Regions from separate parts of the Sphingobacterium sp. 40-24 genome, predicted to be linked through region 1. Evidence: riboswitches for the same ligand, from Rfam matches in the RefSeq annotation. Region 1 holds a riboswitch; each other region holds the start of a gene.

Region 1 (10,031 bases):
AGGTAGTTGTTTAAATGGATGATATTTGGAAGACTTCTAAAGTTGGTTTCGAGGCTCCCGTTTTCGATAAAGGTTGTTTTGCTATCCTCGTCCAGGTGAAAGGTATGACCAATCTGTTGTTCTACCTGTTGGAGTAAAATTCGCCAATCACCATTTCGCCAGCGATAGATACTTTGTTTGACATCACCAACGATCAGGTGTTCGCTCACTGTGCCTTTGGCATCGGCCAACGCATTAATCAAAAGCGGACTATAGTTTTTCCATTGGATACGCGAAGTGTCCTGAAATTCGTCAAACAAAAAGTAGTTAAAACGATTGCCAATCTTCTCCCAGATAAATGTTGGATCGCTATTTTCATTCAATCCGAGTTTGTTTAATAGAATTTGTGAATCGGAAATTAATTGAGCGCCATTGTCCCGTCGCCATTGCGTCAGTAAGTCGCTCATTTCCTTGAGCAGGCGTAGGTAATAGAGATTATTTTGTACCGCTTGATACGCAATGTAAGCGGATAGATTATCATGTAGCTTCTGGAAAGATGCCAGGATGGGGCTTAGTGCGGCGATAAGATCATAACGTATATTTTTGTCACTATCTGTAAAAGCATCCTCATTATCGATCAATTGGAGGTATTTTTCCAATACTTTGGCGATTTCAGAAGCGCTCAGTTTTTCCGTTTTTTTGTTGGTTTTGCTAGCGGAGATTATTTTGTTGCGCGATTTGCCTTTCAGGTCATTTTCGGAGATGTTAAAATTTTTGAACGTTTCACTAAACGCTTCAATCGTCATGGAGAGCGCTTCGGTAAAGGAGTTTATCTTCTGTTCAACCTCCTGATTCAGGAGATTAAAAACCTCCTTGGGATTAGCAGAGTTGATATAGCCGTCAAATTCCTGGAAGTTTTCAGAGAAAATAAGGCTTGCCAAACTCATTAATTGTTGGCGGTAGTTCCAATTTTCATTTTTTGCTATTTTCTTTTCCGCATACGCTATAATCCAGTCAAGTAAGTCGGGGCGTTCATCCAGCAATTGATTAAGCATGACTGTTAAGTCATTTTTCACTTTATTGACATTCATTTCAATCTTATAAGCTGCATCAAGATTGAGTTCATAAGTAAATGCACGAATGACTTTTTGGGAAAAACCATCAATTGTACTTATGGTAAAATGACTATAGTCATGTAGGATACGACGGTAGACACGGTAAGCTTTCTCTTGTATTAGATGCGGGTTCCAATCTGGCTGTTGCTCGAGAAGAAGCTTTCTGAAATCTTCAATTTTAGGGCTACGATCGCCTGTTGCCAAGCCATGGAGTACCGAAAGGATACGTTCCTTCATCTCAGCGGTTGCCTTATTGGTAAATGTGACCGCCAAAATCTCCTTATAGCTATTCTCGTTGGATAGTAGGAGTGTGAGATAGTGTAAAGTTAAGCTAAAGGTTTTTCCTGAACCGGCCGAAGCTTTGAGTATTTTTAATGGCGCAACAGATTTCATAGAATGAAGGTAGAAAGTAAAAAGTGAATTGGCAAAAATGTCAGTGACTATTTCGAAGACATAGGACGCAAACAATTCATCCTTTTACATTTGGTAAAATAGCTTTTTTTTGAAAGTGTCTTATTTTATTGGCCAGAAAGAACCTTCAGTTTGCTATCATTGCTGTTGGTATCTGCGAAGTCATGAAAGTTTTGAAGAAAAGGGCTATTTTGTACACTGATTTTTTGAAAGACTTGTTTCACCTACAGTATGGTAAGAGCAAAATCTTAACGTGCGTAGGACGTGTTTAACCTGAAAGTGGTTACTGAAAGAAGCTAACCCTGTCGTTTTCAGTGAAGTTTTATTAAATTATAACGCTGATTAAAAAAAAATAACTATCTTTGCATCCCCTCTAGTATGAAGCTCGGGGGATATGTTGAATACATAAAATAAAATTAAAAAATGGCAACTAAAATCAGATTGCAAAGACACGGTAAAAAAGGACGTCCTTTTTACCACGTAGTCGTAGCGGATTCTCGCGCTCCACGTGACGGTAAATTCATCGAACGTATTGGTTCTTACAACCCAAACACAAATCCAGCAACTATCGTTTTGGATTTTGAAAAAGCTTTGGATTGGATGAATAAAGGTGCTCAACCAACTGACACTGCTCGCGCTATCCTTTCTTACAAAGGTGTTCTTTACAAAAAACACTTGCAAGGTGGTGTGAAAAAAGGTGCTTTTGATGAAGCTGCTGCTGAAGCTAAATTTACAGCTTGGACTGACGCTCAAGAAGCTAGAATCTCTGGTAAAAAAGATGGTTTAGCACAAACTAAAGCTGAAGCTAAAAAAGCTGCTTTAGTGGCTGAAGCTAAGAAAAAAGAAGAAAAAGCTGCTGCTGTAGCTGCTAAAAATGCTCCTGTAGCAGAAGAAACTGCTGCTGAAGAGACTGAAGCTCCTGCATCAGAAGAAACTGAAGGTTAATTCTTTCATAAAGTATTCGAGAAAGCCGACTCAATCTTGAGCCGGCTTTTTTTGAAACAGCCAATAGGCTAATCGTTTGCCAAATCATGTCTCACAGCTAATCGCCAAATAAGAAAAATATGACTATTGATCAATGCTTTTACATCGGTTACATCAGTAAAACAAGAGGTCTTAAAGGAGAAGTACAACTGTTTTTTGAATTCGAAGAATACGAGAGTTTGGATATCGATGTTGTCTTTGTAGAAGTGGACAAAAAGCTTGTTCCTTATTTTGTTGATGCCATTAAATTTCAAAAAAATAGCACTGCTTATGTAACATTTGAGGATGTGGATCATATCGATAAGGCTCAGGTACTCGTTCGTAAAAAGCTATATCTTTCCAATGATAAAATGCCCGAGCGAGACCCGGATGATTTTAGATATACTGATTTAATCGGATTTTTAGTGATCGATGAAAACCATGGCGAACTGGGGCAAATAACAGATGTTCAGGAATTCCCACAACAATTTGTCGCCACAGTAGATATGGATGGCAAAGAACTGATGTTTCCGCTGTCCGACGATTTGATCTTAGGAATTGATGGCGAAGAGGAGATCATTGAAGTTGAATTGCCTGAGGGATTGGTCGATCTGTATAAGGAATAGACATATCCCCAAGCTTATTCAATTGAATATCCTATACTTACTATTGCAGTAATTTCTTATCTTGGTCCTTATATATTAATATTACTATTGGCCATAATTATTAATTGATTTTGAAACCGTTATTACTGCTGTTATTCACACTCTCATTGTCTTCGTGTACTTTCTTTGGGAAGAAAAAGGAGTTTCCTGAAGGTAACTACCAAATGATATTGGGCTATCCAAATGATGAGTATCATAAATTAAAAAGAGAATCTCCCCAAAATGTGGAGGCAGATACCTATGGTAATGATCCTATTCTATACCGATCCTTTCTTTCGCTTCATGATAAGGACCAGTTTGTCATGGCGATTGATGATATCTTACTCTTTGGTAAGTACAAATTTGACGGTGATAGATTAGAATTGACGGATGAGAAAAAAGGTAGTGTCGCTTTGGATATTGTTAAAATAAAAAAAGATTTTGTTCAGCTGAGAGGTGATTTTTCACAGTTTAGCTCAGCACGTATACCCACTAGTGAAAGACTTTATATCAACTTTGTGTTAGATAAAACCCTTATCCGGGAAACGCCCAGTAAATTTGATAGCCAAGTGAATTTATGGCGAAATGCTCCGGTAAAATCAGAAAGTGAAAAGGAGATAAAAGCGAGGGCCTTGAATTTCGTAGATTATTCTATCGCTTATTTCCAACACATATCAAGCTCTGGCACCCATCACGATTATCGAATGGATGGTGTCGAATCACCAATTATTTATGCCGAGAATGGCATTGTGCTCAAGGCATGGGCAGATGTTCCTGATTCTTGGAAGGAATTATTTTACAACGAAAAAGAGGCATTAGTCGCCTATCACTATTTATTTGACGGATTTAAATATGGATCGAAAGAGGAGTACCATGTTAAAGGACTCTTATTGGTCACATTTTATCTCAAAAATTTACGAAATTCTTTGGCAGCTAATCTTTAGCCAATGTTCTTGTGGCATAGTCAATCTCTTCGCTGTCTATGATCCTCGATCGTTAATTCTACTGGTTTTTCTAGGTCTTTAACTATTGGTATGGTGAAGAATCCTGTCGTTGCATGGATACAAAGCTAAAGTGACGTTGAAACATCGTTTATTGAAGTCTTTTTGCTGCTATTTTTGCCTTTTCGAAAAATAATTTTTGTCTTTTGATTTTTTAAAACGATATTAGCAACGCTTATAGAGAAAGGCCGAGGGACTAGACCCGTTGAAGCCTTAGCAACCTGTATTGTTCAAGGTGCTAAATTCTACCCTACTCCATGTGGGAAAGATAAGTTACATGTAGATAAACGATTCCTCGACGTGTGCGTTTCGATGTAAGCCAACCAAACTAAAAACAGTTTTTTAATGAAGATTATCGATCATATCCAGAATGCCAAAGGAAAAACATTGTTTTCTTTTGAGCTATTGCCACCGGCGAAAGGGCAGGGCATCCAAAGTATTTTTAAAACCATGGATGAACTGATGGAGTTTAAACCTCCTTTTATCGACGTCACCTACCATCGGGAAGATTATATCTATAAAGAGCATGCGAGTGGATTACTGGAACGTGTTTCCTATCGTAAACGTCCTGGGACAGTGGCGATATGTGCGGCCATCATGAATAAATATAAAGTGGATGCGGTGCCACATTTGATATGTGGGGGTTTTACAAAAGAGGAAACTGAAAATGCATTGATCGATTTGAACTTCCTGGGGATAGATAACGTTTTGGTGTTGCGGGGTGATGCACGTAAGGGCGATGCCGATTTTATACCAACCGATGGTGGACATGCTTTTGCAACAGACCTATTGGAACAGGTAACCGATATGAATAAAGGAAAGTATCTGCATGAAGACATTATCACGTCGGAAAAGACTGATTTTTGCATCGGAGTAGCCGGGTATCCCGAAAAGCATTTTGAATCTCCAAATTTCAATACTGACTTTAAATATCTGAAACAAAAAGTCGATATGGGAGCAGAGTTTATTGTGACTCAGATGTTCTTTAATGTTGAAAAATACAAGGAATTTGTAACAAAATGTAGGGACAATGGAATCCATGTGCCCATTATTCCGGGATTAAAACCACTGACAACAAAAAAGCAATTGGTGACCTTGCCAAGAATTTTTCATTTAGATATTCCAGAGGAACTGAGTGACGCTGTCGCGGCATGTAAAACGAATGCCGACGTCAGACAGGTAGGTGAAGAGTGGTTGGTACAACAGTGTCAGGAGCTGATTAAATTTGGCGCTCCGGTATTACATTTTTATACGATGAGTAATCCTGGTCCAACAAAGAAGATTGTTGAAAAACTAGCCTAACTCATAAAATGATAAAAAAGGGAGCAGATAAGCTCCCTTTTTTATGATAATTCATTGTGAAAGCCTGAAATAGGTTGAAAGTCTCGGCAGCGTGGTTTAGGTCGATCTCTATATTCAGTGTTGAATAGCCTGTTTACAGTCAGGTACTGGTGTTAAATAGTGTTAATTCGTGTGTCGGAGTCAGGATAACTTTTTAACTTAAAGTGCTAAAAAGGATTTTAACAATAGACCAATTGACCTTATGACGTACAATAGATTAAATTCTCTACTCGGTTTTGCTTGCGGACTAATTGCCACCTGTGTATATATCGCTACAGTTGAAAAGACGGTAAGCTGGTGGGATTGCGGTGAATTTATAGCCTGTGCCTATAAATTGGAGGTGGCACATCAACCGGGAGCACCATTGTTTCTTCTTATTCAGAATATATTTTCTAATCTCGCTTTAGGGAATAAGGGGCAGATCGCCTATTGGATGAATATAGGTTCTGCAGTTTGCAGTGGAATTACTGTTACCTTTTTATTTTGGACAATAACCGCCATTGCTAAAAAGCTACTCAACAAAGACAAACAAGCTTCTTTGTCAACCTACCTGCAGATCTTCGGCGCAGGAGTTGTCGGTGCAATGGCATTTAGTTTCAGCGATTCATTTTGGTATTCGGCAGTAGAATCTGAAGTTTATGCAATGTCTTCCTTATGTACAGCAGTTGTATTTTGGGCAATTTTAAAGTGGGAAGTCCGTGCAGATGAAGACGGTAGCGATCGTTGGCTGGTTTTTATTGCTTTTGTTATGGGGCTTTCGATCGGAGTGCATCTATTAAATCTTTTAGCAATCCCGGCTATCGCGATGGTTGTTTATTTCCGAAGAGCGCGACAGGTTAATGCGAAAGGGACAATAAAAGCTTTCCTCGTCGGAGTGCTGATCTTGGGGGCCGTTTTGTGGGGAATTATTCAATGGTTAGTCGGTCTAGCGGCTAAAGTGGATCTCGTATTTGTGAACTCATTGGGAATGGGATTTGGTACCGGAATTTTTTTCTCGTGCCTATTATTGGGGGGATTGATAATTTACGGTCTATATTATTCCTATAAAAAGCAGAAATATACACTCAATACAGCCTTGCTGGTTCTTTGTTTTGTTTTATTTGGATACAGTTCCTACACCATGGTCATGATCCGTGGGAAAGCAAATCCATCCTTGAACAATAATGCGCCGGATAATGTATTTTCTTTTTTAGGATATTTGAGCCGTGAACAATATATACGGGAACCGTTACTCAAAGGACCTTATTATGACTCGCAAGTGGTTGGCGTCGATAGTAAGACGAGCTATCGGAAAGATAAGTCGGAGTATGTTCCCTTCACACAGGTAGACAAATATCAATTTGATAAGGAAACCTTTTTCCCGCGTATCTATAGCCAAGATGGAAGCCATCAAGCTTATTACAGAAGTTACCTCAATTTGAAAGAAGGGCAACAGCCAACGTTTTCCGATAATTTTAAGTTCTTTTTTAATTTTCAACTGGGAGATATGTATACCCGATATTTCTTATGGAATTTTGTGGGTAGACAGAATGACAGGCAAGGATATGGGACCTATAGTGACGGCAACTGGTTGTCGGGGATCAGACCATTGGATAATTGGCGTTTAGGGGGGCAAGATAAAATATCTCGATCGCAGGAGCATGACCCGAGCCGGAACACTTATTTTTTTCTTCCATTGCTACTCGGAATAGCTGGTGCGATCTGGCTGTACCGAAACAATAAACCTTATACCTTGGTACTGACCTTGCTGTTTGTGTTTACGGGGGTAGCGATCGTAGTTTATCTCAACCAAACTCCTATGCAACCCCGGGAACGAGATTATGCTTACGTGGGGTCTTTCTATGCTTTTGCGATCTGGATTGGGCTGGGAGTAATAGCATTTGTTCGGTTTTTCAACCGTTTTGTACAAACACGTTACGCTTTAGCGACAGGTATTTCTTTTGCGCTGTTGGGAGGCCCTATTATTTTGGCTCATCAAAACTGGGATGATCATAATCGGTCCGAGAAATCGTTGGCAAGGGATATGGCACGCAATTATTTGGAATCCTGTGCTCCAAATGCTATTCTATTTACCTATGGCGATCATGATACATTTCCTGTATGGTATTTGCAAGAAGTAGAGGGCGTACGTCCGGATGTTCGGGTTGTCGTGTTAAGCTATCTCACAGGCGATTGGTATATGCAACAGGCCAAACAACCCACGTATCAAGCGGCAGGGCTCCCCGTGACGATTCCCGCTGAAAAGACGAAAAAAGGCGTTCGTGATTATATCCCTTTCGTAGATAGACAACTTGACAATGCGGTAGATATACAGCAGTTATTGCAGTTTGTCACATCGGATGATCCGGAGTATAAAGTTCAGCTGAATTCCGGTGATATGGAAAACTATTTCCCTTCCAAGAAAGTCCAATTGCGCATTGATAAAGACGAGGTGGTTAAGAAAAATGCGGTTCCGGCGTATTTTCAGGGAGCTATAGTTTCTGCAATGGAATGGGAAATTCCGAATGATCATCTGACCAGGTCGGATTTAACCCTGTTATCCGTGCTTGAAAATAATCATTGGGACAGACCGATATATTTTTCGAATATGCTGCCAAGTGATATTAAGTTGGGACTGGATAAATACCTGGTCAATGAGGGCTTTACTTCTCGATTGATGCCTGTCACTGCTACAGATCAGTCGACAGGAAAACGAAGTGAGCAGGGTGGGCTAGTTAATATGGAGGCGTTATATAGCAATATTATGCATACGTATCATTGGGGTAATGTTAAAAATGCACAATACTTGGATACAGATTCGTTCCGCTTTGCAAGCATGTACGCCCGTGATATATTTGGAAAAGCTGCCCGAATGCTTTTAGCCAATGGCCAGGTCAAACAAGCTGGGGAGGTGGCAAAAAAAGCATACGATCAATTGCCCGATCGCGTATATGCGATGTCGGACGCCATCAATTATGCCGATATTATCGATAGTCTGTATCGCTCGGGGCAACCTCAGCTGGCCAACAGGATGATGGACCGGAACCTTGATTATGTCGCTGAAAATATGGAATACCTACATCAATTGGTAATGGATAAGAAAAACCTGAGCTTTGAGTGGAATGATATTCAGACCGGCTTGGACTCTGTAGACCGGTATAAGGCTATTTTATTTGAAGCAAAGGATACCAAACGATTGGCACGTGTTGAGCAGTTGAGACAGCAATATCAAAATTGGTACGGCGTAGAATAATTTTGATGATGAACTGAACCAAATTACCAGGCACGCCTAATGGGGCATTGGATTAACGTATTTGAGATAAGAAACCAGATGAGGCCTCTTCTAAAATATTGGAAGAGGCCTCGATACATATAGGATAGGGAATGAGCCGAGTTATTAAAATTTCATGCCGACTCCAAAGCCGAGCAGGAATGGGTTGATGTCAACTTTTGCCGGTATGGATAGGTTGGGGGCGAGGTTTGATGCATCCACATTGACATCGGTCTTTAAAAGAATATACTTAGCATCTAAATTCACGAAATATTTTTCAGATAGCTTAAAATCAATTCCCAGTTGAGTCGCAAAGCCGAAAGCATTATCATATTTTACATTTTTAACCGTTTGCCCCGCATTGACGCTATAGAATATGGTGTAATTTATTCCCGCTCCTACATAGGGTTTAATGGCACCGTCGGGGAGGAAGTGATATTGCGCTGTCAGTGTGGGAGGGAGGAGCCATACACTCCCAAGATCCACATTGCTGGATGGACTGCCACCAATGGCAGTTAAATTCGAACCTGTTGTATTAACTTTATGTTTTGTAGTCCCAAGGATCAATTCCGCCGCAATGTTTTTTGTGAAGAAATAGGTGAAGTCAAGTTCAGGGATAAATTTCGTATTGATGTCGACGTCTCCGCCTATGGTATTAATCTTGGCCGATTCGTTTGGCATGACTGTCACACCTCTGAGTCTCATTTGCCAGCGTTGATTAGGGATTGTTTGTGCCTGTAAACTTAGTGCGCCTAGGGTAAGTGTTAGTGCAATTAAAAGTAGCTTTTTCATATCATTAAGGGTATTTTGTTTGCTGTAAAACTATTGCTAAAATCAGGGCAAAAGAGTGACGATAATCAGGTTGAAAAATGAATGATACGATGTTTTTCCTATTGCAGATGATGTACCTTTATAAATTACTGTTGTAAAAAATGGGAAAGTATGGGTAGGTGTAAATCCGCTGTAATAGTTTTTCAAGCCAAATTGGGATAATAGGCCTATTACACGCATTTGTCTCGCCTGAGCACGAGCAAACGTTATGAAAGTATGTCATTCGCGCAACTGCGGATTGTGTACGAAATACCTCCTATGAGCGTTGAGGGCAAGAGGGAGGACTGGAGTTTCGTTTAGCGGGGCTAATGGGGATACAAATCCGGTATGTCAATGCATATTGAATGGAATAGGAACGCTCCTAAAATAGAACAGGTCGGAATGAATCCGACCTGTTCTATTTTAGGAGTTACGGTTTTACGCGTTTTTCTTCACTTCCTTACCCCAAGAGTCTTTTAATGTAACCGTACGGTTAAAGACTAGATGGTCTGGCGTT
Region 2 (10,031 bases), on a different contig from region 1:
ACGTCTACTGTTCGTTTCGAGACTCTTTTTTAATCCTTTCCATTCCGCCACCTTGGGAGAGTTGGGCTGGATTTCAATCAAGGTCTGCAATGCAATAATAAACATCGCGTTGTCATAAATATCGATTGCCTCATTGGAAAGTTGGTCATTCCAATCACAACCAAAGCTGTCGTTGGGCTGTACATCTCCCCAATCTGCTGTCATCGCACCCCAAAGTAGCTGATACTTTTGGTTGAACCGTTCCTTTTTCAGATAATCCAACATAAGTTGGATACGGTCTTTTACAGAAATTCCACCGACAGACTCCTCCAAGATACTGTAATCCTTTGTTTTTATTATGTATTTACCCAACAATTGGATGAGTGACGTTTCCTGGTCGGTTTCTACCGTGTTTTTAAAACCCACATGATCAGGAGCGTTTTTTGAATAGTAGGGTGTATCATCATGCCAGGTAAAGTCTTTCTTTAGTACATAGCCGTCTACCATTTCGCCATTGGGCTGTTGCATCTTAAAAAATACTAAAATAGCCCCTCTAATGTCCGCTTGGGACCGCTCTTCCAATGCGGTTTCGATGAATGTATTGAGATCTCTGGCCCAAATTTGTGAGTAGCCACTGCCCGCATTGAAACCTTCTTTGATGACCTCTCGGGCAAGGCTGTCCACATATTTTAGGTTTTGATCCGCTAGAATGCTTTTTGCTAACTTAAGTTGCGCGATACGGTCGGGTTTTGTTTGTTGTGCTGATAGTTGGGTTCCGAGTAACAGAAGTATTAGACTAAAAAATGTGGTGTTTTTTTTCATTGTGGTTGTATTGTAATTAATTAGGATTGACAAGTGTACCTGTCAATCATTGGTATTTATTTCAACGTTAATTTGTATTTATTTCAGGCTTGTGATCGAAGATCAGCCGTTCGATGTGTATTTTTTTGAATTTATTTACTGGTTATATTTTAATATGTATGTACAATCAAAGTTATGGAAAAATGTCAGTATTTAAGCTTTAATAGTATTTTATTTGATTAGTATTTAAAATTTTACAAATTTAGGCGTTGCGATGCAATCTGTTAAGTCGTTAAATTAAGTAATAAAATCTAACTCATGTTTATACATACTCTATTTTTTTGTAAGTTTGCTGTAGAACCTAATTGAGAACAATGGTAAAGCGTATCATTTATTATTTTTGTAGTTTATTTGTGAGTACGGCAGCTGTTTCCGCACAGCAGAAAACAGATTTGACCGTTTTTGTAAAACCTAATATTGGATCCGTCCATAGTCGGTATTTCTTTTATACACCAGCAGCCGTACCTTTTGGAATGGCTAAGCTCGCTCCGAGCACAAATGGAAGCTATGGGAACAAGTCGGGCTGGGAGGCCGTGGGTTATGACGATAGGCATACCTCAATAGAAGGCTTTGCTAATTTTCACGAATTTCAGGTAGGCGGAGTGGTATTTGCACCATCCGTTGGAAAATTGAAGACAATGCCCGGTCAACTTGATCGTCCACAAAGCGGTTATCGTTCCGATTTTGACAAGAAGGATGAATTTGCCACTTCTGGCTATTACCGTGTCAAGCTAAAAGATTATAATATACTTGCTGAGCTTACGGCAACGAAGCGTGTCGGTTTTCACCGCTATACTTTTCCAAAAACGGAAGAAGCCAACCTTATTTTCGATATTGGCCATGTGATGGGGGAAAGTGGACCGGTCGTTGATGCCGAAGTAAATTATGACAAACAGCACGTCTGGGGATATGTGGTTACCAATCCTGTATATGTACAAAAATATCAGCAGGGGGCTACGGTCAAAATGTTTTTCTTTGCGGAGATCAACAAACAACCGAAGTCTTTTGGGACATTTCGAGATTCTATAACTTTTGACCAACATACGCGCATAAAAGGAAAAGGAGCTGGAGTATATCTGAAGTTTGGCACTGAAGCAGGCGAATCAATAGACATCAAGACGGGTTTATCTTATACTTCTGTAGAAAACGCACAACTGAATTTGCTTAAAGAGGCGAAGGATATGTCGTTTGATGCTGCAAAGAATAATGCCTTGCAAACCTGGAATAGTGAACTGGGAAGAATTTTGGTGGAAGGGGGCAAAGCGGACGACCGCATTAAATTTTATACGGGATTGTATCATGCTTTACTTGGCCGTGGGCTTGCAAGCGACGTAAATGGTGCATATCCCAAAAATGACGGCTCGGTGGGGCAGATTGCCCTAAATAAGCAAGGGCAACCGATTCATCATCATTATAATACCGATGCTATCTGGGGCGCATTTTGGAATTTGACACAGTTGTGGTCTATTGCGTATCCAGACTATTACAACGACTGGATTCAGAGTCAATTGTTGGTCTATCGCGATGCAGGTTGGTTAGGAGACGGTATTGCCAACAGTAAATACGTTTCGGGTGTAGGAACTAATTTTACGGGTTTGGCAATCGCAGCGGCCTACAATGTCGGTATTCGTGACTATGATATGAATCTTGCTTATGATGCGGTACGCAAAAATGAATTGGAAGCGAAGGACCGTCTGCCTGGAGCAGGAAAGTTAGATGTGGGAGTTTTCGTCCGCAAAGGCTACTCACCGTATATAAAAGATGATCATGGCAGTCCCGAATTAATGACCAATGGATCTCCTTTTGGCGCTTCGCATACCTTGGAATATGCTTTTTCCGCTGGAGCGGCTGCGCAATTTGCAAAATCATTGGGGCGTCAAAAAGACTATGTTAAATTTCAGGAATTATCCAATGGATGGCGCAATCTGTATGATGCCGAGACGAAGTTTATGCGGCCAAAGGATAGTACTGGACGATTCATTTCAAACTTTAACCCTTATGAACCATGGCGTGGATTTCAGGAAGGAAATGCATGGCAGTATACGTTCTATGTTCCGCATGTCCCACAAGAATTGGTTAAACTCGTTGGAAAGGATCTGTTCAATCAGCGGTTGGATAGTATCTTTACGGTGTCGCAGAAGAATGTGTTTGGAGGTGGTACACAAATTGACGCCTTCGCAGGGATTGAAAGTCTTTATAATCACGGTAATCAACCGAACCTGCATATCTCTTGGCTGTTCTATTTTTCTGGTAGACCTGATCTGAGTCAAAAATGGGTACGGGCAATTTGCAATGAGTTTTATGGTAACGATGCGATACATGGCTATGGCTACGGACAAGACGAAGACCAAGGACAGCTTGGAGCATGGTATGTCTTGTCGAGTATCGGCCTATTCGATGTCCGAAGTCTCACCACCGAGAAGCCCGCACTTCAGATAGGCGCGCCACTTTTCGATCGGGTAACGATACAATTGCCGAAGAAATTAAGAAAAAATAAATTTATCATTCAGGTGAAGAAAGAGCAACCCAATAGTTCTATTGTTGATCAAGTTCGGTTGAATAATCGCCTGTGGAAAGGTTGGCAACTTCCTTTTGAACGTTTGGTGGAAGGTGGGATTTTAGATCTCAAGTTGAAAGGTGACTAAATATAAGATAAAAAAATAGCCCCATTCGGGGCTATTTTCAAGGTAGGTTGGTTTGTTGATTGCCTACGCGATTTCAGCAATAAAATTGCCCTCTTGATCCAAATCAGCTTTATGGGCTGCGATTTGTTGAAGATTAATATGTCCGATGACATATTTGAAATCTGGTGCGTAATATCGTTCTGTGATTTCACTGAAATTTAACTTTTCAATCAGTGTATCATCTGTATATCTCAAATAAACCTTAATTAAATAATCTTGGCTATAATTTAATGTGCTGGATTCTAAATGTTTTTTATACTCATAGCGGTATCCATAGCGAAGAGCCGCGATATCCGATAGCACAGCAGAACCTGTTGGGTGGCCACCTGCTCCTTTACCATAGAAAAATTGTTCGTCTGCAAAGGCCGCTTTCACCAATACTCCATTGTTCTCATTTTCTACATTATAGAGCATGCTGTCTTTGCCTACTAGGCGTGGTAATACATAAAGTACAACTTTGTCGCCGTCGATCTCTTTTGCCGTCGGTATCAATTTGATCTTGAGGTTCTTTTCTTTCGCAAAACGAATATCTTGCTGTCCCAATTTATCAATACCAATATTGAACACATCTTCTGGTTTGACATAGATACCGTACGCATGCGAAGCAACAATACATACCTTAAATTTGGGGTCAAATCCACCTACATCCAGCGTTGGATCTGTTTCTGCAAAACCAAGTTCTTGTGCTTTCTTTAAAGCATCTGTATATTGCTGATTTTCGTTGAAAACTTTAGATAAAATGTAGTTGGAAGATCCATTAAAAATACCGCTGACAGAATGCAGTAATTCATTGTCATAGTATTCTTCTAAATTCCGTATAATGGGAATACTTCCGCAAACGGCACCTTCATATAATAAACTGGTCCCGTATTCATGTTGGATATCAACCAGCTCTTCCAAATGGCTGGCAATCATTTTTTTATTGGCAGATACCACATTTTTCCCCGATTTCAAAGCACGAACAGTTAGTTGGTATGCTGCTTCGGCATCATCGATTAGTTCGACAACAGTATTAATTTCTGGGTCACCTAAAATTGTTTCGGCATCGGTAGAAAATAAATCTGCTGGTAGCGAGCGTTTTTTATCTCCGTTTTTAATGACAAATTTCTTGATCTCCAGATTAAGATCTTTGGTTTTGATGATATCGTAAAGACCTTGGCCTACGACACCAAACCCAAACATCCCTATTGTTAATTTATTACTCATATCTCTTCTTAAATTCTCTTATATATTATTTACTCTCTTATACTAATTCGTTTATGTATTCTTTTTGTTCCCGCAGAAAGCTGCTAATGATTTTTGTGAGTTTTTTTGTTTCGATCAAAAAGCCATCGTGGCCATAGGTCGATTCAATCTCTTGATAATGGGCATTGGGAACATGTTGCGCGATGAATTGTTGCTCTTGTGGCGGAAACAACAAATCTGTATTAACGCTCAGGACTAAAGTTGGACAATCAATGCTCGCCAAAGCAGATTCAATAGATCGTCTTCCCCGACCTAAATTGTGGCTGTCCATTGCTTTGGTCAGGAAGTAATAGCTGTACGCATTATAGCGTTTCACCAATTTTTCACCTTGATAGTTCTGATAGGAGGATGCTTTATAATGATCGAGTTTTTCGTTATCATCTTCCTTTTGCGTGTTGGCATACGTTGTATAGTTGCGGTAAGACAACAGTGCCATAGCGCGTGCAACTTTCAATCCTTTAGCTCCACCATCAGGGTGATTGGCGTAAAAGGTTCGATCAGTTGTAATGGCCAGACGTTGACTTTCATTGAATGCAATACCCCATGGTGAGTGGACGGCATTTGTTCCAACCACGATGAGATGGTTGATGGCTATACTGTGCGATACGGCCCATTCCAATGCTTGTTGACCGCCTAATGACCCCCCGATAAGGATCTCTATTTGTTTGATTTCCAGGTGGTCCGCAAGGACTTGATGTGCGTGAACCAAATCCCTCACTGTGAATTCGGGGAAAGATAGGTAATAGGGTTGTCCGGTTGCTGGGTTTACAGATAGCGGATTACTGCTATTATATGCTGATCCTATGACATTGGCACAAATAATATAATAATCGTTTGCATCAAACAACTCACCTGTTCCAAAAAGACCGGACCACCAATCCAGCACATCTGCATTGGCCGTTAATGCATGGCAAACCCAGATCACATTGCTGCGATCTGCGTTGGGTTTGCCAAATGTTTCATAACTGATTTGTAAATCAGTAAGCTCTCTTCCATTTTCAAATACAAAAGGCTCCGGGTGCAGATATATATGCTTACTCATTTTACGTTTAAGTTTTAAGCCGAAAAAATCTGATTATTTAATTTTATCAAAAGCTTGTTGTAAATCAGCTTTGATATCATCAATATGCTCTATTCCTACAGAAAGACGTAATAAGCCTTTGAAGACTCCGGCATTGGCTTGATCTTCATCACTCAATTGTTGATGGGTTGTAGCTGCTGGATGAATAATCAATGACTTCGTATCACCAACATTGGCCAAATGACTGATCAATTCTAAGCTGTCGATAAAGCTATTGGCCTTTTGCGCTGCGTCACCTTTAAGCTGGAAAGAAAGTACCGCGCCATAGCCATTTTTAAGGTATTTTTGTGCGTTAGCGAAGCTCGGAGAGCTTTTTAATCCCGGATAGTTTACTTTTTCTACCTGTGGATGCGCCTCAAGCCATTTTGCGACCTCTAAAGTGTTGTCTACATGGCGTTGCACCCGCAAAGACAAGGTTTCAAGTCCTTGTAATAATAAAAATGAATTGAAAGGGGAGAGTGCTGGTCCGAAATCCCGGAGCCCTTCCACACGCGCCCGAATGGCAAATTGAATATTTCCGAATGGTCCGCTTTCACCGAAAACTTCGGAAAACACTAAACCATGATAGCCTTCAGATGGTTCGGAAAATTGCGGGTATTTTCCATTGCCCCAATTGTAGTTTCCGCCGTCGACGATGACACCGCCAATGCTTGTGCCATGTCCACCGATCCATTTAGTTGCCGATTCAACAACCACATTTGCACCATACTCCAGAGGTTTAAATAAATAACCTCCGGCTCCAAAAGTATTGTCAACGATTAATGGTAATTCATATTTTTTTGCTACAGCAGCAATTTTTTCAAAGTCGGGAATATTGAAACTTGGGTTTCCGATTGTTTCAACATAGATTGCTTTTGTTTTATCATCAATGAGCGCTTCAATTTTATCGGCTTCGGCATCTGTTGCAAAACGAGCTTCGATGCCTAGGCGCTTAAAAGAAACTTTAAACTGGTTGAATGTACCGCCGTATAAGTTGGATCCCGCAACAAAATTGTCACCACTTTCCAAAATATTATTTAAAGCTATAAACTGTGCCGCCTGGCCGGATGCAACAGCAACAGCTGCAACTCCACCTTCCAGTGCCGCAATACGTTGTTCGAAAACATCCGTAGTAGGGTTCATAATCCGTGTATAAATATTACCGAACTGCTTTAATGCAAATAAGTTTGCGCCGTGTTCGGCATTTTCAAATACAAAAGATGTTGTTTGATATATAGGAACTGCTCTAGATCCCGTAGTAGGGTCAGCGACTTGGCCAGCGTGAACCTGAAGAGTTTCGAATTTTAAATTTTTGTTTGAAGACATAATATATCAGATTTTAAGGGTTCAAAAAGAAATTGCAAAGTAAAAAGAGAAGCATACACACCTCCTTGAAGGGGCTGTTAAATCTTTATCCAAGAAAACGGAAATGATTTTTAACAAGCATGGAAGTGCATATGCATACGCATTCGCATTCGCATCGATACAATTGTACGATGGGTTACACTTTCGCTTATCGTGCGGTTCACTTGTGTTGAACCTGAATTTTTAATGGACTTCAGTAATTTAATAATCATTGTCTTATGTCATTTATATGCTCCAAAACGATATTGTTTTGGACAGGAATTGGCACCTTTTCAAACAAATTGAAGGTTGCCAGTGGGTCATTGAGCCAGTCTCTCGCCACTTCTTTATAAATCAAGACCTACTGATGAAGGGAGGTGTTGATTAGAAATCTTCTTTCGAAGACGACACAAATATAAACTCTTTTTTTATTAAAGCAAAAGAAATGGTATTTTTTAGTTAAAGGAATTTTGAATAACATGCCGATTGGCATCGCATATCTTCCGATGAAACCGCAAAAGTAACTGTCAATCGGGTATTATGATTTCTTTAAATTGATCCGTTCTGCAGTTTGATTTAAATCTGTTAGGAGAGGTTTAAGCGCATCGATTCTACTATGGATATCATAGGCGAGGTGGCGATTCGTCTTTTTGTTTAACGATAGCGAGAGGCCCACCAAATGGGAATTGACCTGATATGCGAGTGCCTGAAAATGGTGAATATGTGACCAATCCATCCATTTGTGCTCGGGTTCTTTTTTCATTTGATTAATGGCGTCTGAAAACAGGGCCATGGCGGTCTGCGCCTTTTTACGAGCCAGTCGTATATCAAACGAACTTTGTCTTTCGTCCGACAGACGGTTATTGATGATCTGGAAATAATGCGCGTTGTAAAGGGATACCTCTTTTGCCAGCTGAACCATGCCTGTGCTCTGGCGTACAGGTATCAAGAAATAACCCGCTATAGCCAAGAATGCTCCAATCAGTGTGAAAAGTATTCGGCTGCCTAAAATGAGATTGATGTTGCCTTCGAACAGATTGAGTGCAATCACAATTCCCAAGGTAATGAAGATGACACTGACCATATAGTTAGATCGGTTGAACAAAAAGAATCCAAAAAGACCCAATGCAGCTATGGTTAGGAGTGCTGGAAGAAAATGAATAGAAATTAAGCAGAACACACCAACTATAATACCCGAGAATGTACCGACAATACGTTCTATATTACGGGTTTTTGTCATTGAAAATGCTGGCCTGGCAACAATAGCGATCGTCAGTAAGATCCAATAGGTATATTTAAAATCCAAAAATAAAATACCGATCAATGCACCTGTTCCAAAAAGAAGAGCCATCCGAACCGCAAATCGAAAAAGCGGATTATTCAGATGGAGTTTACTTTTTAGATCAGCGAGATTACGTAATGGTCGACTGATAAATTGTTGGTACTCGCTGGTGTCAATCTTATCCTGAATTTCCTGATTTTGATAAAAAGCGACCTGGATTCTGTTGAGTACATCAATAATTGCTTCGATGTTGCTTATGATCGAACATAATATACCTTTTGCTGGATCGGCCTGTTGTTCTTGAATTTCTTTTAAATCCCGTAAGAGGGCATTAATTTTAAAGTTATTATGGTATAATTGATGTGCATACCGGAACCTCTTGTTGGGTTGTGAAAAGCTATCGATTTCTAACGCTAATAATTTGATTGTGTGACGAATTATGGGAAGGCTGCCCGTGTCTGCAAGATTTTTGCGAATTGCATCGTAGTCATGATCAAGCGCAATAATTAACTCATGGAGGTCAATTAATCCATAAACCTGACTGAGCCAATAATTGCTTTTATGCCACTGTTGGCTTATGATTTTTTTTTCTCGAAACAGAAGAGACCTGATTTGTTCCTGCTGTTCGCTGATCTGGCCATGAATTTTTCCTACGCGACTGTACGTAATATTCAAAGGAATATCGGGATCGTAAGACTGTGATCGTATCAATAGAAATTGGGACAATCCATGAAAGCCGTTAGCCATGGCATGTTTTAAAGAGCGATAAGGTTGTATATAGGCTTGTAAAAGGCTAAAAAAGTAATATATTATGGAACCTGTTGTAATCTGTAAGCCAACCGCAAATGGGTGTTGTGGGGCCATTCCGATCACAAAACTCATGAGAATCAATGTCATGTTTCCAATTGCAGCATAGCGGGCTCCAAAAATGCCGTATAAGGTGCATATAAAACCGGCTGCCGCTAGCACGATAACCAAGGGCCAATGATAGGGAAATACAATAGCTGTAAACAATGATGCAACAAAGAAGGTGGGAATACATATCAGAGCTGAAGAAAGTTTATCTTTTCTGTTGCCAGGAGGATCGGTGAGTGTTGTTAACAACGATCCGACACCGATTCCGATAGCCGTGCTCGCTTGCGCTCCCAATAAATAGATCGCCAAACTTGGCAAAATACTGATGGCAACATTACGTAATGCGTCTCCAGCATGCTCGCCATGCATAAATCGTAGCATAAGGATATAAATACGGTAGAGTCTTTTCTTCAATGATACAGTGCTCATGAATCAGTTTACTAATTTTCGATGCAAAAATACAAATATTATGCTTAATATTTTTTGTATACAATTTATTTGTTTTGAATTTTATTTGTTTTTTGAATTTTTATTTTGATTCGATGTCATTTTCCTACGATATGTTTCAGAAGATTCAAAATTAGCTCGCATGATCCTATCCGCTGTAAAAGCGATCAGCGAAGGATAGGGTTTACCGATATTATTTGGTTGTCTACCGAGTGAATCGCACTACCTGTCTATTTCTGCTAGTCAACGTGTAATGAATACACGAGGTTTGTTG
Region 3 (10,031 bases), on a different contig from region 1:
GCACGAGTTTTCAAACCACAGTCAGGATTAACCCAAAGTTGTTCTGCTGGAACTACTGCTTTTGCTTTGCGCAATAGATCTACCATCTCATCTTTGCTTGGAACACGTGGTGAGTGAATGTCATAAACACCTGGACCAATATCATTTGGATATTTGAAATCACCGGCGAAAGCATTCAATAATTTCATTTGAGAACGTGAAGTCTCAATCGTGATAACGTCGGCATCCATTGCAGCGATATCTTCGATCACATTATTGAACTCAGAATAACACATGTGTGTGTGAATCTGTGTATCGTCTTCAACATTTGATGAAGAGACACGGAAAGCACGTACTGCCCAGTTCAAGTAATCTTTTTGATCAGCTTTACGTAACGGTAATCCTTCACGGATAGCTGGTTCATCGATTTGTATGATTTTGATACCTGCTTTTTCCAAGGCTTGTACTTCATCCAAGATCGCCAATGCAATTTGGTAAGTCGTTGTTGAGCGCGGTTGATCGTTACGTACGAAAGACCATTGTAAGATTGTTACAGGACCAGTCAACATACCTTTAACCGGACGATTTGTCAATGATTGTGCATATGAAGACCAACGGACAGTCATATCTTCAGGACGGTATACGTCACCATAGATAATCGGAGGTTTTACACAACGTGAACCGTAAGATTGTACCCAACCATTTTGTGTGAAAGCGTAACCAGCCAATTGTTCACCGAAGTATTCAACCATGTCATTACGTTCGAATTCGCCGTGTACTAATACGTCGATATCCAATTGCTCTTGAAGACGGATGGTGTTTTCTGTTTCTTCTGCGATTGCTTTATCGTATTCTGCCTGCGTAATAGCACCCTTTTTCAGATCTGCTCTCCATTTACGAACATCTTTCGTTTGTGGGAATGAACCGATAGTTGTGGTCGGGAACGCCGGTAAGTTGAATTTCGCTTGTTGCGCTGCTTTACGGTCTGCAAATGCTGAAGTGCGTTTTGCATCGTCATCAGTAATATTGCTTGTACGTGTTTTAACCTCTGGTTTGTGGATCAATGGAGAGGTACGACGGCTTTCAGCAGCCGCTTTGTTCGCTTCGAAGCGTTTTGCTGTTTCAGCATCAACTTCTCCCTCCGCTAGTACGGCTAAGTCTTTTACTTCAGCTAATTTTTGTTTAGCAAATGCTAACCAGTTTTTTACTTCAGCTGGTAGCGATTGTTCATTGTGTTCATTGTCTAAGTCAAAAGGAACGTGCAACAAAGATGAAGAAGGAGCTACCCATACACGGTCTTTTCCTAATGCATCAACAGCCTGTTTGATTTTAACCAATGATTTTTCGTAATCATTTTTCCAGATGTTACGGCCTTCAACAATACCTAAAGATAATGTTAATGAAGCAGGAACTTTAGCCAATACCGTATCCAATTGGTTTTCACCGCGTACCAGATCCAAATGTAAAGCATGGATAGGTAGGTTAACTGCGATATCTTCGTTGTCTTTTAAAGCTTCGAAGTAAGTCGTTGCGATTAATTTGATATTTTTTGCTGCTGCAGCTAATTTTTCGAAAGTAGGTTGATATAAAGCTTTTACTTTAGCATCTAAATCCAATGCTAAGAAAGGCTCGTCAATCTGAACATATTGTGCACCAGCATCAGCTAATTTAGCTAGTATTTGCTCATATACTGGAATAAGTTTATCCAATAAATCGATACGGTCGAAGCCAGCTTCTTTTTCTTTACCGATCAAAAGGTATGTAATAGGACCTAATAGAACTGGTTTAGTATCGATGCCCAATGCTTTTGCTTCGTTGTATTCATTTAAGAATTTTTCGGAAGTCAATTTGAATTCTTGATCTTTTGTGAATTCTGGTACCATGTAGTGGTAGTTCGTATCCAACCACTTGGTCATTTCCATTGCAGTCACGTCGATTCCTTCTTGTTGGAAACCGCGCGCCATGGCAAAATATAGATCTAAACTGTAATTGTTGTCTACTTTATTCAATAAAGAATGGTAGCGAGCAGGAATTGCACCAACAGTGAGGGTTAAATCCAATACTTGATCGTAAAAAGAGAAATCATTGGAAGGGATCAAATCTATTCCAGCATCTTTTTGTGTTTTCCAATTGCCTTCACGAATTTTTTTTGCTGTGTCCAATAATTCCTCAACAGAAGATTTTTTAGCCCAATAGGCCTCATTGGCTTTTTTCAATTCGCGGAACGCGCCCACACGAGGGTAACCTAAATTGTTAGTCAATAACATAATGAATGTTTTTAATATTTCTTTTTCAACTATATTTCTTGCTAGAGAGAGAAGGACACACTAGAATTTGGTGACTTCGGCTTATCATTCCCATATCAAGTAGGGTAGAATTTAGCACCTTGTCAAGGGACAGGTTGCTAAGGCTTCATCGGGTCTATTCCCTCTGCCTTTCTCTATAAGCGACGCTAAGTTAGAACATTTCTTTTTGAAATGCAAATTTTTTATAAAAGTGCGTCAATTTTTTATATTCTACTAAGGATGAAATTGTTTTGTTCTTTTATTTTCATCCACGAATTCGAGTAAGTCACGCTTGAATACGTGTGTAGCATAAAAAGGGGAATGACTATATTTTTCATTCCCCTTTTTTTAGCTGACCAAAAGTTTGTAACCTTTTCCGTGCACATTGACAATTTCAACTTTGCTATCTTCTTTTAGATATTTACGAAGTTTACTGAGAAATACATCCATACTTCTACCCGTAAAATAGTTATCATCATGCCATATTTTTAACAACGCTTCTTCCCGGGTCAGCACATCATTTTTCTTTAAGCAAAGCAAGCGGAGTAGTTCAGCTTCTTTCGTGGAGAGTTTTTGCATCTGTCCTTTGTAAGAAATCTGCTGACTTGTATAATCAAAGAAATAATCGCCAATTTCAAATTTATCCGCAACCACTTCTTCTTCTTTGTCTCGAACACTGCGTTTCAGCAAAGCATTGATGCGGAGCAATAATTCTTCCACTCGAAAAGGCTTGGTGATATAATCATCTCCTCCTAGCTCAAAGGCTTCGGTCTTATCTTCCATCATCCCCTTTGCTGTGGCAAAGATAATAGGAACAGTATTGTTTGTTTTTCTGATTTCACGTCCAACTGTAAATCCGTCCTTTTTTGGCATCATGACATCAAAAATACAAAGGTCGTAGTTATTTTTTTTGAATTGAGAAATCGCTTCATCTCCATCCGTGCATAATGTGACGTCAAATTTTCCCTTTAATTCGAGATAGTCTTTTAAAAGATCCCCCAAATTAGGATCATCTTCTGCTAATAATATCTTTTGCATAATGAATATATTAATTTTCACCAATGTCCCTTGATGCTGATAAATCAGCCTTCCTCAACCTTTGAAATTTTTTAAAGAGGAAATATACAAAAAAGGAACGTTTTATTTTTTAATAGGCAAAATTACTTCAAAGGTCGTGCCTTTATCTTTTTCACTTTTAACTGTAATTTTTCCGTTCAGCCTTCTCAGAATGTCCTGTACATAACTTAAGCCAAGGCCAAATCCTTTGACATTATGAACATTCCCAGTTGGAATACGGTAAAACTGGTCGAAAATCTTTTGCAGGTGATCCCGGCTCATCCCAATACCATTGTCGGCTATGGTGACAACAATGGTGTCGCCAACATTTTTTGAATTGATGTTGACATGTAAATCTCCTTTGCTGTACTTGATGGCATTATCCAAAAGATTGTAAAATACATTGGAAAAATGTAACTCATCACCAACGACAACATCCTTGGTCGCTGCAAGATCTATACTGAATTTCCCGCCAATATTTTGCATCCGTAGCTGCATACTGTCCGTTACTGCCGAAACAAGATCATTGATGCATACTTCTACCTGGTCGAGTTTTAGCGTTTCTTTTTCTAGTCTTGCCAAATCGAGCACACGTTCAATATGATTTCCGAGTCTAACATTTTCGTCGTAGATGATATTAGCCAATTTCTGAACGCGCTTGTGGTCGGCATTGATGTCTGGATCTTTAAGTGACTCACTGGCAATCATAATTGTTGCAACAGGTGTTTTAAACTCATGCGTCATGTTGTTGATGAAATCCGTCTTCATTTCCGAAACTTTCTTTTGTCTGAAGATGATAATCAGTGTATAAGCAAAACACCCCACCAACAAGAAAAGCAGTGCCAGCATGGGCAGCAACAGATAGCCCATATTATCGGCAATTATCGCCTTTTTATTGGGGAAATAGATGGTTAATTTTCCTGGCGCAGCACCGATATCACCTTTAAAAAGTGCCGTTGAGTATTTGGTTGTATTTGTTGGGTTATTTAAAGCGGCTTCGTTTAAAATATTATTTAGTAATATATTGTTTGTGCTCCATATTTCAATATTGAAAGGAGCTTTAATGTCGCGTTGAGCCAACTCCTCTTTGATAAGTTCTTGAACGATGATCACATTCAATCGATCCTTTAATGGACGTTTAGCAAGCTCCATTCCAATAGCAATATCTTCGATGTAGTCTGCTTTTTTGCCGCCCAGCATGGCAACGGAATCATATACATTAAAGCCACTCCACGCGTTTTTTCTGTTGAGGATATCCAATCTTTTTTCCAAATCAGAAATTGTTTTCGCAAGTTTCGCATTCTCTCTTGGAGGTAATGTGGCTACCCGGAATTTTGTTTGTTGATTGACCAGTGGGTCCATTAGGGGGATAACAAACCGCGTGCTATCGTCCTTCCCATTGATCTGATCATCTACCTTTGAAGCATTTAACATGATAAAAGCCTGTACCAAATTATCGTCGGTAAGCTCATTTGAAACAGAAAATTTGATAAATTTCTGGTACTCCGGTCTTTTGATGTATGTTTCGTAGAATGAATTTTTGATTTCAATTACATTTGGATACAATGCACGTAATTGGTCTTCTTGCTCTTTAAAGTTTGAGAAAACAACATGTTGTTTGTTTTTTAATTCTTCAATTCTATACTGTATTTCGAGTTGCTCGGCCAAAAGACGTTGTTTGGCCTGTTCCTGCTTGGATTTTTCAATGTTACGCTCCTGTTGAACCTTAGCGAAGTCAACTACCTCCCGTCGTTCAAGCTTACCGGCAACAGCTGTAATCGCAGCATTGACGGACTCATCAAATAATTGAGACTTTTGGCGATAAGAATCTCTCAGAAAATAGAATTGCATGGCCAATACCCCAATTAGAGCGAGAGACATCAGTCCAATGATTAATACAATGCTATTTTTCTTCATTAGTATTGGGTATTAAATAAATGTATTTTGAATATATCAAAAAGTTTATAGCGCTCAGTTTATTTACCATTTGCGTATTCATCCCTTATGCCATGTGAGCGGCCATTTAAGGTGCGATAGCTCATTTTTTCTTAAATTGTTACAAATATAAAGATGCTAATGTGTTTTGTAGCTGTTTTAACAATGTTTAACAGCAATCTGTTTAAATATAGATGCTGTTCTTTGTAAATTAGTGAATAGAAATGGATTATGTGCTGAATTGCGCTGTGGACAAATTTTAATCTACGCGGTTGAGTCTAACTGCTGGAGAAGTGAATAAGCCGAATATGACGCGTTCATTGGTACAATGAGTGCTCTTTAATAACTATATAAAGATGAAAAGCTACGTATTATTATTGGTATTGTCTTCCATAGGGACCATTGCTTTAGGACAAGTAAAGGTGAAACCGCAGATTCCTTTAATGGAGGAAAAAGAATCAAAGATGCCTGTCTTTAAATTGGATTCTTCAGATGAAAAGTATCATATGCCCATTAAGAGGCCAAATCGTGTGGACGGTCTAGCCCCAATGCCAGGAACGGAAAAAATGCCCAAAGGTGATGAGAAAGAAAACAATCTTCCTTTTAGGCGCTTGAATGATTCGCTAAAGGTGAAGGACTTTAAATTAAAAATCGACTCCTTGTATCCAAACAAGCAAAAAAAATAGCGTTCTAGATAGAACGCTATTTTTTTTGCTTTAATCCTTATTGTCCATTATAGCTGGGAAACACGGATTGTATTTGTTTTACCTTTTTCGATTAACGGTGTCGAAGCTGTATTGATAATGATAGATCCAGGTTTAACGTAGTTATTTTTTACAATAAATTTGTTAACATCATGAATAGATCCATCTGTGCTTTCGAACTTGTCGTAGATAAAAGTTTTTACTCCCCAAAGTAGGCTGAGTTGTTTCAGCAATTTTTGTGTTCCTGTGAAAACTAAGATATCTACATTTGGTCTATAACTTGTAATTTCAAACGCTGTTGCACCAGATGATGTCAATACCGCAATTGCAGATGCATTTGTTTTTTGAGCAAGATAAACCGAAGATGCGCAAATCGCGTCCGGAATAAGTGTTCCGTCGTGGATTTCACTAACTTTCTCATTATAATAAGGATAAGAAGTTTGTTCCACGTGGATAATGATTTTGCTCATTGTTTCGATAACGATTTCAGGGAATTCACCAACTGAAGTCTCGCCACTTAACATCACAGCATCCGCTCCATCCAATACGGAGTTGGCTACGTCATTTACTTCAGCACGTGTAGGACGTGGTGTAGTGATCATACTTTCCAACATCTGTGTCGCAATGATTACCGGTTTTGAAAGATCTCTACATTTCTGTACGATGATCTTTTGAAGTCCTGGTACCTCTTCCATTGGAAGCTCAACGCCCAAGTCACCACGAGCAACCATAACAGCATCTGTAGCTTCGATAATGGCATCAATATTTTCAATCGCTTCCGGTTTTTCAACTTTTGCGATTACACGAGCATGGCTTCCTTTTGCCTCGATGATTTTTTTACATTGAAAAATATCTTCTGCCGAACGTACGAAAGACATCGCGATCCAGTCTGCACCATGATCCAGGGCAAAATTCAAGTTGTCTAAATCTTCTTCCGTCAACGATGGGATAGATACTTTGGTGTTCGGTAAGTTAACGCCTTTACGTGAAGTAAGGACACCTCCGTGTACAACTTCACAGGTAACAGTATCTTTATGATTGGTCTCTAAAACACGAAGTTGAAGTTTTCCGTCATCAAGTAAAATGATTTCGTTGGCTTCAACATCGTTTGGAAAGTTTTCGTATGTAATGTAGATTCTGTTTTCGTCTCCGATGAGTTCTTGTGTTGTAATTTCAACTTTTGAACCATTCACGAGAATAGCTCCACCTTCTTTCATTTTTCCGATCCTAATTTTTGGACCTTGTAAATCGGCTAAGATGGCAACATTGAATCCTGTTTCATTATTTATTGCATTTATAGTTTCGATTACCTTAAGGTGATCTTCCTGGCTGCCATGAGAGAAATTCAACCGGCACACATCAACCCCTTTGGCAATCATGTTGGTCAAAACTTGTTTGTCTGCCGAGGCAGGGCCTAATGTTGCGACAATTTTAGTCCTTTTTTGAACTTTTTCCATCTGTTATTTTGTATTTTAAATGTTCTTCATTAATCACAACAAATAGCCTACTATATTGTTGTGTTTTGTCAAAACTAAATCGAATTAATTTAGATCTAAGTTGGGGTGTATTTGCTACACTAACCTACAGTTTGCTAAAATATGAGATTTTCTTTAGATTTCAATATTTTTGGTGATATTTCTTTTGCAATGACGACTTCGGGTAATTTGTTGATCCTTTTGATAATATGTTCCACGTCATCCTCACAGATGTAGTTTTTGATGATGATAAAAAAATCGAAGTGGGGGTTTTCCGGGATTAAATAAGTGCCTTCGATGCTCTTATTGTTGATCAAGAAATATTCGGTGTCGGCATCGGCGATAAGGTAATGAAAAGCAGTGAAGTGGTAGCTTATTTTTTTCTTTGGATCAAAGACAATGTGATATTCAAGCTCTTCTTCGGTTTTGTTTTTTTGTCGACCATCATGGTCGTACTTGCTTTCTTTTCCTCTGGAAAAATTCAGGTTAGTCTCCTTGTTGATGAAATGGCAGAGTCGGTAATCTTTCAACGAACAGGTGATGGCGAGTAGGGTAAAATCCAACTCTTCATTCATGTCCATATCCAATCTTGCTACTAACTTATTGACCACTTTAATGTTTAAATATATGTCCCTCTGCTAACGAAGGTACTAATAATTTTGAGGTAGGAATATACTTTTTGTGTAAAATTTGAGTTAATTAGCTGAGCGTTTGGAATACAAAATATTTTTTGTTATACTTGAACTAAGTTAATATAGAGTGGGTTAGCTAGTATAAGACGCGAATAAGTTCGGTCGCCTAACATGGTGACTTTCATCTAAATATCAATTTAGGTTTGAATTTTGATGAAATTTATTTTTCTTTGCACAGATTTATTAAACAATTAAACTATAAAATCATGTCAGATATCGCTTCAAGAGTAAAAGCAATTATCGTTGAAAAATTAGGTGTTGACGAAAACGAAGTAACACCAGAAGCTTCATTCACTAATGATTTAGGTGCTGATTCACTTGACACTGTTGAGTTGATCATGGAGTTTGAAAAAGAATTCAACGTTGCTATTCCTGATGATCAAGCAGAGACTATTGGTACTGTTGGTCAAGCAATCGCTTATTTAGAAAAAAACGTTAACTAACTAATTTAATTAGGCTAATCGTAATAAATGGAGCTTAAAAGAGTAGTAGTAACAGGATTAGGCGCCCTTACACCAATTGGTAATACCGTCTCAGCTTACTGGGAGGCGTTAATAAATGGTGTAAGCGGAGCTGCTCCTATTACGCATTTTGATGCGTCAAAATTCAAGACTCAGTTTGCATGTGAGGTAAAGGGGTTTGATCCGCATGAATTTATGGATCGAAAGGAAGCTCGTAAAGTCGATCCTTTTGTCCAGTATGCAATTGCGTCAACAGATGAGGCAATTAAAGATGCTGGCTTAGATTTTGAAAAATTAGATACAAATCGTATCGGAGTAATTTGGGGATCAGGAATTGGAGGTTTAACAACTTTCACTGAAGAAGTTGCAAACTTTGCAAAGGGAGATGGAACACCTCGTTTCAATCCTTTCTTCATTCCTAAGATGCTCGTTGATATTGCTCCAGGACATATTTCAATGCGTCATGGTCTACGTGGCCCTAACTTTTCTGCCGTATCGGCTTGTGCCTCGGCTACCAATGCAATGATAGATGCTTTTAACTATATTCGTATGGGCAAAGCTGATGTGATTGTTACAGGTGGATCAGAAGCTACAGTCAATGAAGCTGGAATTGGTGGGTTCAATGCTATGCATGCGTTGTCAACCCGGAATGATGATCCTAAAACAGCATCACGTCCTTTTGATAAAGACAGAGACGGTTTTGTTTCGGGAGAGGGTTCGGGTGCATTGATCTTAGAAAGTTTGGAGCATGCCTTAGCACGTGGAGCAAAAATCTATGCAGAGATTGCAGGGGGTGGAATGAGTGCAGATGCACATCACATCACAGCCTCGCATCCTGAAGGATTGGGCGCAAAACTGGCTATGACAATGGCTGTAAATGATGCAGAGATGGATTTTTCAGATATTGATTATATCAATGTTCATGGAACATCTACACCGGTCGGTGATATTAGTGAAACGAAGGCTATTGTTGACCTGTTTGGTGAACACGCTTATAAATTGAATATCAGTTCAACTAAATCAATGACAGGGCACCTTTTGGGTGCTGCAGGGGCTATTGAAACTATCGCTTCTATATTGGCTGTTCAAAATGATATTGTCCCTCCGACAATCAATCACTTTACAGACGATCCGGAAATTGATAACAACTTGAATTTTACATTCAACAAAGCGCAAAAACGTATCGTTAATGCCGCTTTGAGCAACACATTCGGTTTCGGTGGGCATAATGCTACCGTTATTGTGAAAAAATATAAAGCTTAATGTTTGATCCTTCAAACATGGTTTGATAATATGAGCTAGCGACAGGTTCTTTAACTAGGACTTGTCGCCTTATTTTTAGAAGAGATGCCTTTTGCAAGGATATATAAATTATATTTTTCGCCAGATCGGGAATACGTTAGAAAACTAAAAAACCTGCTAGGATTTGTTCCCGGAAATGTAC

Evidence for each region. Region 1 has a riboswitch for S-adenosylmethionine ahead of BGP15_RS07615 (methylenetetrahydrofolate reductase). Riboswitches for the same ligand answer to the same signal wherever they lie in the genome.
Region 2: another riboswitch for S-adenosylmethionine. It lies ahead of BGP15_RS05855 (O-acetylhomoserine aminocarboxypropyltransferase/cysteine synthase family protein); the one in region 1 lies ahead of BGP15_RS07615 (methylenetetrahydrofolate reductase).
Region 3: another riboswitch for S-adenosylmethionine. It lies ahead of metE (5-methyltetrahydropteroyltriglutamate--homocysteine S-methyltransferase); the one in region 1 lies ahead of BGP15_RS07615 (methylenetetrahydrofolate reductase).

The regions. Positions count from the first base shown of each region.
Region 1 covers NZ_MKWH01000021.1:172,165-182,195, reverse strand. The annotation lists gene BGP15_RS07635 (UvrD-helicase domain-containing protein) at 1-1,487, opposite strand, end outside; gene BGP15_RS07630 (30S ribosomal protein S16) at 1,929-2,450, shown strand; gene rimM (ribosome maturation factor RimM) at 2,570-3,094, shown strand; gene BGP15_RS07620 (hypothetical protein) at 3,205-4,056, shown strand; SAM riboswitch class I at 4,286-4,388, shown strand; gene BGP15_RS07615 (methylenetetrahydrofolate reductase) at 4,459-5,415, shown strand; gene BGP15_RS07610 (glycosyltransferase family 117 protein) at 5,657-8,686, shown strand; gene BGP15_RS07605 (OmpW/AlkL family protein) at 8,831-9,496, opposite strand; gene BGP15_RS07600 (glutamine--tRNA ligase/YqeY domain fusion protein) at 9,953-10,031, opposite strand, start outside.
Region 2 covers NZ_MKWH01000017.1:2,647-12,677, reverse strand. The annotation lists gene BGP15_RS05875 (glucosidase family protein) at 1-801, opposite strand, end outside; gene BGP15_RS05870 (GH92 family glycosyl hydrolase) at 1,155-3,485, shown strand; gene BGP15_RS05865 (homoserine dehydrogenase) at 3,549-4,730, opposite strand; gene BGP15_RS05860 (homoserine O-acetyltransferase family protein) at 4,768-5,811, opposite strand; gene BGP15_RS05855 (O-acetylhomoserine aminocarboxypropyltransferase/cysteine synthase family protein) at 5,845-7,155, opposite strand; SAM riboswitch class I at 7,417-7,529, opposite strand; gene BGP15_RS05850 (FUSC family protein) at 7,712-9,739, opposite strand.
Region 3 covers NZ_MKWH01000055.1:211,043-221,073, forward strand. The annotation lists gene metE (5-methyltetrahydropteroyltriglutamate--homocysteine S-methyltransferase) at 1-2,246, opposite strand, end outside; SAM riboswitch class I at 2,325-2,428, opposite strand; gene BGP15_RS20235 (response regulator transcription factor) at 2,613-3,302, opposite strand; gene BGP15_RS20240 (sensor histidine kinase) at 3,405-5,237, opposite strand; gene BGP15_RS20245 (hypothetical protein) at 5,612-5,941, shown strand; gene pyk (pyruvate kinase) at 5,989-7,416, opposite strand; gene BGP15_RS20255 (IPExxxVDY family protein) at 7,551-8,045, opposite strand; gene BGP15_RS20260 (acyl carrier protein) at 8,333-8,569, shown strand; gene fabF (beta-ketoacyl-ACP synthase II) at 8,597-9,850, shown strand; gene rnc (ribonuclease III) at 9,935-10,031, shown strand, end outside.